2 regions of the Staphylococcus capitis subsp. capitis genome follow, and region 2 is predicted to be linked to the other one. Evidence: predicted binding sites of a transcription regulator. Region 2 holds the regulator's gene; the other holds the start of a gene.

Region 1 (7,450 bases), 550 kb from region 2:
ATTTAAAAGTCGCTAGCGAAAGAATTAGTTTCGGAAAATTTACGAATGCAGGACAAACATGTGTAGCACCTGATTATATTCTAATAAATCGTAAAGTTAAAAATGATTTTATTAAAGCTCTAAGACAAACAATTACTGAATTTTATGGAGAAAACATTAAAGAAAGCCCTGATTTTGGAAGAATTGTTAACAAAAAACATTTTAATCGCTTAAATGAACTATTAGAAACTCACAAAAGTAAAATTATTTTCGGTGGTAACAGCTTTGAAGAAGATTTATATATAGAGCCTACAATAATAGACAATGTTAATCTACAAGATCAAATCATGCAGGAGGAGATTTTCGGGCCCATCTTACCAATTATTACTTATGATGATTTTGATGAGGCAGTTCAAATTATTCAAAGTAAATCTAAACCTTTGAGTTTATATCTTTTTAGTGAGGATGAAAATTCAACTCAACGCGTTATTGAAGAGTTGTCATTCGGTGGTGGTGCTATAAATGATACACTGATGCATTTAGCAAATCCTAATTTACCATTTGGTGGTATTGGTGCTTCAGGTATCGGTCAATATCATGGTAAATATTCTTTTGATACTTTTAGTCATATGAAATCATATACATTTAAATCTACACGTTTAGAATCAAGTATCTACTTTCCACCTTATAAAGGCAAATTCAAATACATCAAAGCCTTTTTTAAAAATTAAAATACTAACTATAAAATGCTCCATATGTAATTGGGTATGAACGCAATTCTGAAAGATAAAACTTTATTTAACTTTTAGGATTTTCCGCTCATTAGTTACATATGGAGCCTATTTATTTAAAATAAAACGCAGACCCCTTCTGGTGCGTTTTCTTGGTCATCAATCATTTCAAGTTTTCCTGTAATACTATCTCTTTTAAACACAGTTACTTTAGACTCGCCTTCTTGGTGTGCACATACTATATACTTATCATCAGGCGTGATATTAAAATCTCGAGGAAATTCATCTTCAGTAGGTTGAATATCCACCAATTTTAATGATTTTCCATTATTTTCGACTTCATAAATAGCTATGCTATCATGACCTCTATTACTTACATATAAATGTTTTTGATCATGAGATAATCTTACCGCAGCTAATTTTGATTCTCCTTTAAAATCTTGTGGAATTGTAAGATGTCTTTCTATTTCTTTGAATTCTCCATCGTGATATTCTGTTACACTTACATAATTAGATAATTCATGAACTACATACGCATATTTACCATCTTTACTGAATGTAATATGTCTAGTGCCATCCGCCTCTTTAAATTGTGAAACAGCATATTCTTTTAAACCTTCGTCACCATATGTATATGTGACAATTCTATCTGAGCCTAAATCTGCTGCTACTACATATTTTTTATCTGGTGTTTCATTTAAAAAATGGACATGCGGTGATTCCTGTCTTTCATGTGGACCTGTAGGATATTCGTGTTCAAGTTCCTCAATAAGTTTTTCAATTTCTCCAGTATTTTTGTTCACCTTATAGATGCGTGCAATCCCAGCACCATAAACAGCTTCGAATAAATAATTATTATCACTAGAAATTTGTATATAACATCCTGTTCCATTTTTAGATGCTAAACATTTATTAATTAGTTCTAAACCACCATCTTGCGTTATTTTAAAGCTCGCTACACCACAATTTTCATTTTCTTTAGTAATGGCATATAAATAGTTTTCATTTCTTGTCAAATATGTAGAAGCTACTATTTCATAACCTGTTTGAACTTCTTTTATTGTGCCTTTTAAATCCTCTAATTCAAAACGGTAAATGCCTTTACCATTTTGCTTTGTATAAGAGCCAATATATCCAATTGTCATATTAATCCCTCCGTAAGTTTTATTATTGGTTTAATTTTAACTATAAGTGTCAGCGATTTACAATTAAAACTTTTGCACTTACCACTATAGATAAAATATAGGGAAATTGATATTCTATAGTATGTTCATTAAATTTTTAATCTATTTACTCTTACATAAAGAAAGTTGAGTGAATCATTTATGACTTTTATAGCTATTACTATTTTCGTTATAACTTTAATTTTCGTTATTTGGCAACCAAAAGGATTAAATATAGGTATTACTGCTATAGTTGGTGCACTTTTAGCTATTGTTTCAGGCGTCGTATCTCTAACTGATATTGTTACAGTTACAAATATAGTTTGGAATGCAACATTAACTTTCGTTGCTATTATTTTAATATCATTGATTTTAGATCGTATCGGCTTTTTTGAATGGGCCGCTTTACATATGATTATTGCCTCAAAAGGCCATGGATTTAGAATGTTTATTTTTATAATGACTTTAGGTGCTTTAGTTGCTGCTTTGTTTGCCAATGATGGTGCTGCACTTATTCTTACACCAATAGTATTAGCTATGGTAAGAAGTTTAGGTTTTGATAAAAAAACAATATTCCCATTTATTATAGCAAGTGGATTTATAGCCGATACTACCTCCCTACCGCTTACTGTAAGTAATTTAGTCAATATTGTTTCTGCAGACTACTTTAACATTACATTTATTCAATATGCTCTAAGAATGATAATTCCAAATTTATTTTCATTTTTAGCAAGTAATTTTGTTCTTTGGCTTTATTTTAAACGATCCCTTCCTAAAAGAACGGATATTAGAAATTTAGCTACGCCTCAATCAGTGATAAGAGATAAAAAGCTTTTCAAAGCATCTTGGATTATTCTTATTATTTTATTATTGGGTTACTTAACGAGTGAGTTTATTAAAATTCCCGTGGCTTTTATAGCATTAATTATTGCTTTTGTATTCTTACTTTTAGCGAGTCGTTCTAAAGCAGTTAATACTAAAGAAGTTTTAATAGAAGCTCCATGGAATATAGTTATATTTTCAATTGGAATGTATCTTGTAGTATATGGATTAAAAAATGTAGGTATAACATTAGTATTAGGAAATATTTTGAATTCTATTTCAAGCCATGGGCTATTTAGTAGCATTATGGGTATGGGATTTATTGCAGCCTTTCTCTCATCTATAATTAATAACTTGCCTACTGTTTTAATAGATGCAATTGCTATTGCCCAGTCTAACTCTAATGGAATAATTAAAAATGGCATGATTTATGCAAATGTTATTGGTTCTGATTTAGGTCCTAAAATTACACCTATTGGATCTTTAGCAACTTTATTGTGGCTTCATGTATTAACTCAAAAAGGCGTAAAAATATCGTGGGAAACATATTTCAAAACAGGTATAGTGATTACTATTCCTGTACTATTTATAACGTTACTAGGACTCTATTTTACTCTAATTATTTTTTAAAATTAAATTTACTCTCACGCTGGCTTTAAAACTCAAAAATATAGCCAGCAATTTTATGTTGCAAAATAGAACAAGTGTTCGTATAATAGAATTATATCGAACGAGGTGATTTAAAGATGACGGATATAAAGAATGAAACGGATTATCGAAATATTCCGCGTGAAATGTTAGATCGCAACATTCCGTCGGGTCGTGGCATGGTTAAATGGGCTCCGTTTGCAACGTTACCCGAACAATTCGAAACTATCCATCAATATATGATTGATCAAAATAAAATAGATAGACCAGTACTTTCAGATGATCAATTAGCTCAATTAAATATCCGCTTGCACGAAGCATTACAAAAGTCTCAACCTGTTAATATAAAATATTACGAAGAAGGTTATATTAATTTTGTTAATCTCAATATACATCGTATTGATTCATTAAATCTTGAAATTGAGGGGATAAAGCCAGGTACTACCTATCATCAGAAAGTTCCTATTTTAGATATTATTGATATTACTTTCTCATAAAAAAAGTTGGCACTAGCTTTTTCAAGCTAATGCCAACAATTATCTTAAATTAGTACTAAAATATTAGACTAATTAATTATTATTTTCAATATCTGAAACAATTTCTTTAGTTTTTCTTTCAATATCTTCGAAATCTTTTTTGAAGATATAAGCAAAGGCAACTACACCTACGCCTACTACAACTGTAGTAATAGCTAATAAGCTAAATACAAATTTAAATAAACCTTTAATAAAGTTCCACATTACTTTTCACCTCTAAAATTAATATGCATATCTACAATTCACTATGATAGCATACTTATCTTTATCAATAAATAAATACCCGTTTCAAAAATTACTCATTCTCAACTAAATTTAAATTTATGGTAATATGTCAATTAAAGATTAATTTAAACACTTAACTAAAGTTAAAAATGAAATTCCAAAATCAATCATAACCCTTATAAAAAATTATTAACTTAACCACCATGACTTAACAGAATCAGCAATTGCTCTACAACTATCTGAAATCATAGATATCACTCCCATAAGATTAAAAAAATTCCCTCATTAAATACAATTCGATTGTAATATTTCATCCAAGGTAATTCAATTAACATTAAGTTAATTTACGATTACATTAAAGTAAACATTTGAAATGAAAGGATGACTAACATGCAAAATGTTCAATCTGATATCATGACCTTTCGTGGTTCTCATTATGACTTAGGAGTCGAAACAGCCAAATGGTTACAAAGAACTCCTCTACTGAATAATCGTGAAAAAGAATGGAAAAAAAGAAATCCGAGATTTGATATCGATGTCAGAGAAACGTATAACATTTTCCAAATATATGCTCCAAAAATTTGGGACGAGCTTATAGGTATGCAAGATGTATTAAATCTCCCTACTAAACAAATTATATTAAATTTTGGCCATTATCGTTTTACTGATTTAAAAGATAGTGGTTGTACAGTTTTTAAGGGTAAAGACTATTTACTACGTAATTACGATTATCATCCTTCTACTTACGATGGTAGATATTTGCTATACCAACCAAATGATAGTGGTTTAGCACAAATAGGCCCCACTTCTAGAGTAACTGGCAGAATGGACGGTATGAATGAGTATGGTTTATCAATGGCTTATAATTTTATGCATCGTAAAAAACCAGCAAACGGCTTTGTTTGTTATATGATAGGCAGACTTATACTTGAATATTGTAAAAACGTCGAAGAGGCTATACAACTTTTAAAAGAAATTCCTCATAGAAGTTCTTTTAGTTACATATTAATGGATAAGAAACTTAACTATGCCATTGTTGAAGTAACACCTCGTTCTATAGACATAAGATACGAACCTATATGTACCAATCACTTTGAATTATTAACACATGAGAATCGTAACTACACTAAAGAATCTAAAGAACGTTTGGAAAGAGTAATTGATAGCACAAGTAGTAATTTAAGCAAAGAAGATGCTTTTAAGTTGTTTAATGATCCTCAATATAATATTTATAGTAAATTATTTAAGAGTTGGTCTGGAACAATTCACACATCGCTTTATGAGCCACAAACATTAACAACTTGGATTGGACTTGGAGAGAATAGTTCTCCGATTAAAATAAACTTCTATCAATGGCTTAAAAATGATAATATAACCATTAAACATCTCAACGGAAAAATTGATACAGATTTGACATTTGCCACATATTAAATAGTAGAGTAAGTTGTATTTCTACTAATCATTAATAATGTAAAATTTAGAATTCGCTTAAAAAATCAATATATAAAAACCCATAAATGAGTATCATGTAATTACTCATTTATGGGTTAATAATAAAGTATTTAAAGAGAGATACGAGATATCTAATTAATGGAAATATCTCCATCCACAGTATAAAATTCCAAAATATTTTTACTCTTACCTACTTTTCCATCTTTAAAATTATTGTTATTAACTACTTTTTCACCACGTCCAGGATGTAACTTAAGTAGTGTGTCTTTAGGCTTAGATTCAAAATTATAATTTATATCTCCTTTTTTAGTTGAAGCTTTAATATCATTTGAAGGTTTCATTTTATTCATATTAATATCTCCTTCATTTAACAAGAAGATTGAATCTTTAAAATCACTACGACTAATTGTTAATTTGCCTTTCCCGATTTTAACATTTCCATTTTTAACTGATGAATTACATATATAAGCTATATTATTTGATTCATCTACATTTAAATCTTTTAGATTCGAATGTTCTATTGAAAAGTAACGGTTATTTATAATTGTGGCAGTTGAGGCATTAATATTTCTTAAATGAATGTCACCTATTACTGATTTAGCGCTCAGTTCTTTTAATTGTTCATTTGGTACAGTAATAGTAAGTTTTTTCTTATTATGGTGGAAAGGATTAAAGTTTAATCCATACCCTCTATTGGTCGCACGTTTCTCAGTAACTTTAAGCATTTTACCTTTCTTAGAGACGTATACATCGTTATCCCCTTGGTAATCCACTTTAAATTTCTTACCTTTAACAATGTTTATTTCAGAACCTATCGTACTTAAAGACAACTGATTGAAATGATTATCAAAAGTCTTATTATAGTTTTGCTTTTCATATTTAGCTTTATCAAAAGCAAACCAAGTAATTGTTCCACCAATAAAGAAAATTGCAAATATAATTAAACCGCTAATGAAAAGCTTCCTCATTTTTTAACGCTTCCTTTAACTGTTTTAATGTACCATAATAAATATTTCAATATTAATTTATGTACCAATTCAGTAATTTTCAATGTTAAAACAATAAAAATAATTCCTAAACCTGTTAAAGAGATAGAGAAAAATATATTACTCAGTGAATTATAAAATCCATTAATTATCGAATAACTTATAAGGATTAATGGAGAGAATAATAAACAGAATGCTATAAACATTAAAAGTATAATTAGAAATGCAATAATTACTACTGGTATTAATATAATAAATAATGAGAGTATACCTAGACTTAAAGAAGCTATAACAGCTCTAGTAATATTTTGAATTGTTGGTTTTGATTTTGCATAACTAATTGCACTTTTAGCTTTAATCTCTTTTGCTATATCATATGGGTCTTTCAACTTATTTACTATTTGTTCTTCAGTTTTACCTTTTAACTCTTCTTCATAGAATAAGTTTTCATATTCGTACATTTTATTATCTTTTTCACGTCTAGGAAGATCATCCAAAGCTAATTCTAATTCATTTAAAAAAGTAATTTTATCCATTTATCGTCACTCTTCCTGAATTTGAATTAAAGAATATCTATTAAGGTTTATCACTTACTGAAAAACTCTATTCTTTTTACTATATCATCTTTATATAATATATTAAGTTTCATTTTATTCTGACGGTCAGTATATGTAATTGATTTATAATGCTTACCAACCATATGTCTTTTGTAACTATCTCCTAACTCGTCAATAGCATCATCTATAGAGTCACCTATTCTAACTCCGAAATTTGTTTTAACACTTTTATCCTTAATTAAGACAATTCCTTTAACAGTCTGCTTTTTGTTCTTCACTTTAACAGTTAAATCTTTATGCTTTTCATCATTATAAAATTTAAATCGATCTAGCTTAATTTTTTTATTAATA
Region 2 (7,450 bases):
AATTAAATAGTAAACCAAGTTTATTGCTATGTACCTTAATAATTTTAACTTTTTTAATACACTTTTGTTTTTAAGTTACGATTTACAATATATTTTGATTAACCACTATAATAACTATCGTTGGATAATAACTAGTTCACAAATTTAATTTATTATCTCGATCAAATTCAATATTAAGCAAAGATTAAATAAAATTCAGCATCATCCTTACTACTACAGGTGACAAAAAAAGCATCACAGTGATTATTAATACACTGTGATGCTCGAAATAATATTGCTTTATTTGCCTTTCATGTTTTGGTCCATATTTTTGTTCATCATTGTCATCATTTGATTGATTTTCTTTTGTGATGGTTTCTGACCCATTTGCATCATCATCATACGTAGCATTTCTTCATTGATAGGTGGGTTTTTCTTGAGGTAATCCATCATATATTTTCTTGCTAAAAAGAAACCACCGATTAATCCTACGATAAGTGCTAAAATGATTAAAATAATTGCTAACCAAGTTGCCATTGTTTCACCCACTTTCTTTATCCTACTGAATTTTACTAAATTCACTTTGTTATTTCAAGAGGCACTTTATAGTGATAACTAATATCTACCATTAGCAATGATAACAAATTTTAGTTTTTCTAAACAAATTTACTATTAAAATTATATAAAAATAAAAGGCTACTAGCTAATAAACTTGAACTAGTAACCCTTTTCAAATTACTAATTATTTAAAAATATTAGAATGTACGAATTTGATTTAATATATTTTCTTTAGTGAATCCATATTTTTCAACTACTAAATCACCAGGTGCACTTGCGCCAAAACCATCAATACCAATAACTTTACCTTCTGTTCCAACATATTTATGCCAACCTAAAGGTGATGCCATTTCAATAGCTACACGCTTAGTGATTGAGGCTGGTAATACAGATTCTTTATAATCATCTGATTGTTTATCAAATGCAAACCAGTTCGGCATTGATACGACTCTAACACCTTTTCCTTGTTTGTCTAAATCTTTGGCAGCTTCTACTGCTAAACTAACTTCTGAACCAGATGCCAATAATAAGTATTCAGGTTCTTTTTCTGTTTCAAATACTACATAAGCACCTTTACGGACCCCTGCTTCTATTGTTTCTTCAGCAACATCTAAAGTTGGTAAGTTTTGACGTGTTAAAACTAGAGAAGTTGGTGTTTGTTCTGATTCTAATGCTACTTCCCATGCTACACGTGTTTCATTACCGTCTGCTGGTCGGATAACATTCATATTAGGAATAGCACGTAAGCCTGCTAATTGTTCAATCGGTTCATGTGTAGGACCATCTTCACCAACAGCTATTGAATCATGTGTAAAAATAAATGTTGAGTTAAGACCCATGATAGCTGATAAGCGTAATGCAGGTTTTAAGTAGTCACTAAATACGAAGAATGTTGCTGCATAAGGGTGTAATCCACCATGAGCAGCCATACCGTTCACTGCTGCACCCATCGCAAATTCACGAACACCGAACCACACATTTTTACCTTCAGGTGTTTCTTTATCATAATCTTTAGCCTCTTTAACATTAGACTTATTAGAACCTGCTAAATCAGCAGAACCTCCGAAGAACGATGGCACTGTTTGACTAAGTTTTTGAATAATTTCTCCAGAATCTGCTCTTGATGCTCCTTTATGATCTAAATCATATTTAGGTAACTCTTTTTCATAGCCTTGAGGTAATTTACCACTAATAGCTAACTTAAATTCTTCTGCTAATTCAGGATATTCCTTACTATATTCTTCTAATTTGGCTTTCCAAGCATCTTCATTTTCGTTCGCACGTTTTAACATTGAAGTTTGGAAGATTTCGTAAACCTCGTCAGGTACATTGAATCGTTGTTCAGGATCAAGTCCATAAGCTTCAAAAGTAAGTTTTCTTTCATCTTCGCCTAATGGAGCTCCATGTACTCCATTTGAACCAGCTTTATTTGGAGAACCGAAACCGATAACTGTTTTAACTTCAATAATAGTTGGACCTTGTTGTGATTTAGCTTTATTAATAGCATTATCAATTTCTTCTAAATCATTGCCATCTTTAACTAAAATATAATTCCAACCATATGCTTCAAATCTAGATTGTGTATCTTCTGAGAAAGACTTATTTAAATCTCCATCAAGTGAAATATCGTTAGAATCGTATAAAACGATTAACTTATCTAATTGATTATGACCAGCAAATGATGCAGCTTCATGCGAAATCCCTTCCATTAAATCTCCATCTGAAGCTAAAACGTATGTGTAATGGTCAACCATATTAAAATTATCTTTATTAAATTTACCAGCTAAGTGATCTTCAGCAAGTGCCATTCCCACTGACATTGCGAATCCTTGACCTAGTGGCCCAGTTGTTACTTCTACTCCATCTGTATGTCTAAACTCTGGATGACCTGGAGTTTTAGAACCCCATTGTCTAAATTGTTTTAGTTCTTCTAATTCTAAACTACCTGATACATGTAATAAACTATATAGTAAGGCAGACCCATGTCCTGCTGAAAGAATAAATCTATCCTTATTAAAATAATCTTTAGATTGGGGGTTAAAATTAAGATGACGTGTCCATAATGTATACGCCATAGGGGCAGCTCCCATTGGTAAACCAGGGTGTCCTGAATTTGCTTTCTCGATAGCATCAATACTAAGTGCACGTATTGTGTCGATAGCCAATTGGTCTTTTTCGTTAAACATCGTTGTGTCTTCCCTTCTTCAAATAATATCTAAATATAATTATAACTTATTTTAATTTAAAATGATAAAGAAAAATCTGATAAATTAGCTCCTAATAAATGTTCAAGAACTACCCTGAACGATCTTATTTCACTCTTTATTATTTTTATTAGATTGAATTTTTTTAACCTTTTCAGGTGTAACATCATTTCCTTCAGGATCTATCACTTTAGTATTTTCAAGTTGTTGCTTGAACCCTTTTCTAAATGATTCTAAATATTGCTTTCTTAATTTAGATTGCTCCTTAGCTTCATCTTCTGTTAAACCTTTTTCTTTCTTTTTTTTAGCTAGTTCATTGATTCTATCTATATTTAAATCTTTCTTAGACATCATCGTCACGCTCCTTGTTAATTTTAAAAACAAAATGTGTAAAACTTTAAAAATCTATATGATTCCCTACATTAAATTCTTGTGTAGAATATATCAAAAAAATGAGCATAACCAAATAGTTACGCTCATCATCGATACTTACTCAACGTATATTTTTAAAACTTACTAGTTAACTAAAGCGAACACTTTATTGTCATTCTGTTCGCTATTTTGTTTGTCTTCAACTTTATAATTTGATTTATTATTATCCTGTTGATGAATTTCATGATCAGTCATTTCGTACGTTTGTTCTGAGTGCGCACTTTGATTTACACTTAAAAAGAATGTTAGGAACACCATGCAAGAGATGAGTACTACAGCTATATATAATAAAAACTTTTGTTTTGTCTTAATTAACATTAATCTCACTCCTAGAACGTTTGTTTGTATATTTAATTTATCAGAACTAATGTTCTCTGTCAACATCAAAACGAACAAACGTTTGTTTTGAAAGAAGATTAATGCTATAATATACTTAAATAAAATTAGGGAGTGCCTATATATGAGAGAATTAACTAAACGACAAAGTGAGATTTATGATTACATTAAACACATCGTACAAACCAAGGGTTATCCACCTAGTGTTAGAGAAATAGGTGAAGCTGTAGGCTTAGCATCAAGTTCAACAGTACACGGACATTTATCCAGATTAGAAGAAAAAGGTTATATTCGAAGAGACCCTACTAAACCTAGAGCCATTGAAATAGTTAGCGAACAACTAGAGGAAGTTAATGTTGAAGAAACTATTCATGTACCTGTTATAGGTAAAGTTACTGCCGGTGTTCCTATTACGGCAGTTGAGAACATCGAAGAGTATTTCCCGTTACCCGAACACTTAACTTCAACACACAATAGTGATATTTTCATTCTAAATGTAGTAGGAGAAAGTATGATTGAAGCTGGTATTTTAGATGGCGATAAAGTAATTGTGAGAAGCCAAACGATAGCTGAAAATGGCGATATTATAGTAGCAATGACAGAAGACGAAGAAGCTACAGTTAAACGTTTCTATAAAGAGAAAAATCGTTATCGATTACAACCTGAAAATAGTACTATGGATCCTATTTATTTAGATAACGTTATTGTTGTTGGTAAAGTCATAGGATTATACAGAGAAATGTAACTATCAATTTCTCTCTAATTAAGACCTCCTATAAAAAATCTCATATTGAATATATAAAAAGACAAGGTAGTTTTTCGTACTACCTTGTCTTTTGTTTAGAATCTTTGTTTAAAACGTCTTTTATTTTATCTAGTATATCGGGTTGTTTCTCTTTATTCGTTTTCATGTTTATCTACATCCTTACGAACATTGTTTACCCTTATTCACTTAAGATAAACTTTTACTCTGTATAATTCTCAGTCCAAAATGGCTGTTTCTCTTTATTAAAGTCGACACCTACACCTAAATTTCGATAATGGGTATTAAGTATATTCTTTCTATGTCCTAATGAATTCATTAACCCTTCATGAGCATAAATACTATTAACTTGGCCATAAGCAAGATTTTCTCCAGCTGCATTAAAATCAATATTATCACTTTTCAATCTATCGAAAGGAGAATGCCCTTTATTGTCAGTGTGATCGAAGAAGTTATTTTTAGACATATTTTTACTATGTTTTCTAGCAGTATTTGAAATTTTGCTTGAATAACTTAATGTATTTAGACTATGTTGCTTTCTTTCCGAGTTAACTATATCAAAATTTTGTAATTCAAAGCTTTTTTCTAATTCTTTAGATGGTGCTCCATATTGTTGACGTATGCGATTTTCCATATTCTCACTTACTTGTAATAACGCAGTCACTCCACTACTTTGATGTTTATCGTAAAAAACTGTTGTATAAATATGATCTTTATGGAAAACATCGTATTCGTTGTTTGTTACCTCAAAACGATATCGCCTTTTATTAATATATTTTATCGGACTACCTAACCGATCTCTTACAGTTTCTTTAGGAGTAGCGTATTTAATTTTAGATTTTGAAGAAATTATATTTTGATTAGAATACATGGCATTAACGTGATTTTTTATATAACTAATCATAATAAAATGATCATAATCTTCATTATAATATGTGTACCACTTAGTTCCATATTCATTAGAAGTAATACGTTTTTCTTTACCTAATTCACTTTCAACGGTTTTCTTAGACATATTCATTTGGATATTATTTAGTGCAAACTCTTGTTTTCTAGGAACAGATAATGATTTATCATTACCATTTAAATCGTTATTAATCCAAGTATCAACTTGTTGTCGCACTTCCTTTTGAAAATGTACTAATGGCTGAGCTTCTTTAATGGGTGTGAAAATAACAATACATAATAAAACTACAACGAATAATAGAAATCTTTTAATTTTTTACACCTACTATTTAAACTTAGTCTCTATCACCATTGAAAATTGAGTTTCTCACGATAACATAGTCTACAGTTCTTAATGATTTTAAATCTTTACCACCGGCATAAGATATAGAACTTTGTAAATCTTGTTGCATTTCAATTAAAGTATCTTTAAGTGAACCTTTATGTTCGACAAACATTTTTTTACCTTCAACATTTTTATGTTCGCCTTTTTGGAATTCTGAAGCACTTCCAAAATATTCTTTATATTTCTTACCTTCAAGTTCAACTGTCTCTCCTGGTGACTCTTCGTGTGCAGCGAACAACGAGCCAATCATTACCATTGATGCACCAAAACGAATTGATTTAGCTATATCACCATGAGTTCTTAAACCACCATCAGCAATGATAGGTTTGCGAGCAGCTTTACTACAAATGTTTAGCGCAGCTAATTGCCAACCTCCAGTACCAAAGCCTGTTTTGATTTTAGTTATACAAACACGACCTGGACCAATACCAACTTTTGTTGCATCAGCGCCAGCATTTTCAAGCTCTCTAACGCCTTCAGGTGTGCCAACATTACCAGCAATAACGAAACTTTGAGGTATGTGGTTTTTAATATGTTTAATCATATTGATAACTGAATCTGAATGACCGTGCGCAATATCAATCGTGATATATTCTGGAACTAAAGATTTCGAAGCGAGTTCTTCTATGAATTTAAATTCATTTTCTTTTACTCCAACAGAGATAGAAGCGAATAGTCCATCATCTTGCATTTTTTTAATAAATGGAATTCTAGCTTCTTCATCAAAGCGATGCATAATATAAAAATAGTCATTTTGAGCGAACCATTGTGCAAGTTCTTCATTCATTACTGTCTGCATATTGGCCGGAACCACTGGTAATTTAAATGTGCGTGGTCCGAACTTAATTGAAGTATCACATTCAGAGCGGCTATTAACAATACATTTATTTGGTATTAATTGTATATCTTCATAGTCAAAAATCTTCATTTTATGTCTTTTGCCCCTTACAATTAAAAATTTTAATTGGATAATACTTTAAAACCGAATAATCATATTAAATTTGCACATATTATTCAGTTATTCTTTATCCTTACTAACTGTACATTGTTTTTTTACTAATGTAAATGGACAAAAGACATAAATTCTTTTTTACCAGCTTGATTTTTTTACGCCAGGGATTTGACCTTTATGTGCATGTTCTCTAAAAGCAATTCGAGACATTTCAAATTTGCGTAAAACACCTCTTGGACGCCCTGTCACTTTACATCTTCTAGTTAATCTTGTAGGTGATGAATCTCTAGGAAGTTTCCTAAGCGCTTCATAATCACCTTTGGCTTTTAGTTCTTTACGTAATTCATAATATTTATTTACAAGTTCTTCCCTTTTTTGTTCTTTAACTACTTTAGATTTTTTTGCCATTTAATTTAACCTCTTTTCTATAATCGTAATTATTACGATTTATAGAATAACATATATTACGATTTATACAAGGAAAAGTTCTGAAGTTAATAAAACTTTATTTATAATTTTTCAATAAAAAAGCCTCTCCTATTTAAATAATAGGAGAGACAAAAAATTTCAAATTGTCGTATTTGAAAGATAAGAAATTATTTAGTTTCACGATGTAACGTATATTTATTTAATCTAGGACAATATTTTTTCATTTCAATACGTTCTGGATTATTACGTTTATTTTTAGTTGTAATATAGTTACGATCGCCACATTCTGTGCAAGCTAAAGTAATATTTACGCGCACGTTAAACACCCTTTCTAATGTTGTTAGGAATTCTTACGATTTAAGATTTTATCATAATTTATGTCAACGTGCAATCTTATCTTTTCCAAATATATTATTTGAAGTTTTCGTAAGTTTCATCTTCTTCAGTTTCTAAATCGATTTGATTAATATCAATACCTAAAGCTTTAGCTACACCTTTACCATAAT

Evidence for each region. Region 2 encodes LexA, which represses DNA repair genes until DNA is damaged. Its sites were predicted from a motif close to CGAACATATGTTCG; they were not measured.
Region 1: a site for LexA is predicted at 3,393-3,406, ahead of V6C74_RS04460 (YolD-like family protein). Genes of this name have one in related genera too.

Annotation. Positions count from the first base shown of each region.
Region 1 covers NZ_CP145263.1:884,418-891,867, reverse strand. The annotation lists gene V6C74_RS04475 (aldehyde dehydrogenase) at 1-710, shown strand, start outside; gene V6C74_RS04470 (lactonase family protein) at 827-1,855, opposite strand; gene arsB (arsenite efflux transporter membrane subunit ArsB) at 2,036-3,325, shown strand; gene V6C74_RS04460 (YolD-like family protein) at 3,442-3,840, shown strand; gene V6C74_RS04455 (hypothetical protein) at 3,913-4,083, opposite strand; gene V6C74_RS04450 (C45 family autoproteolytic acyltransferase/hydolase) at 4,495-5,535, shown strand; gene V6C74_RS04445 (DUF4097 family beta strand repeat-containing protein) at 5,688-6,524, opposite strand; gene V6C74_RS04440 (DUF1700 domain-containing protein) at 6,521-7,078, opposite strand; gene V6C74_RS04435 (hypothetical protein) at 7,129-7,450, opposite strand, start outside.
Region 2 covers NZ_CP145263.1:1,436,212-1,443,661, forward strand. The annotation lists gene V6C74_RS07215 (YneF family protein) at 280-516, opposite strand; gene tkt (transketolase) at 735-2,723, opposite strand; gene V6C74_RS07225 (DUF896 domain-containing protein) at 2,853-3,092, opposite strand; gene sosA (DNA damage-induced cell division inhibitor SosA) at 3,258-3,491, opposite strand; gene lexA (transcriptional repressor LexA) at 3,634-4,254, shown strand; gene V6C74_RS07240 (CAP domain-containing protein) at 4,475-5,491, opposite strand; gene guaC (GMP reductase) at 5,514-6,491, opposite strand; gene rpsN (30S ribosomal protein S14) at 6,654-6,923, opposite strand; gene rpmG (50S ribosomal protein L33) at 7,112-7,261, opposite strand; gene V6C74_RS07260 (catalase) at 7,356-7,450, opposite strand, start outside.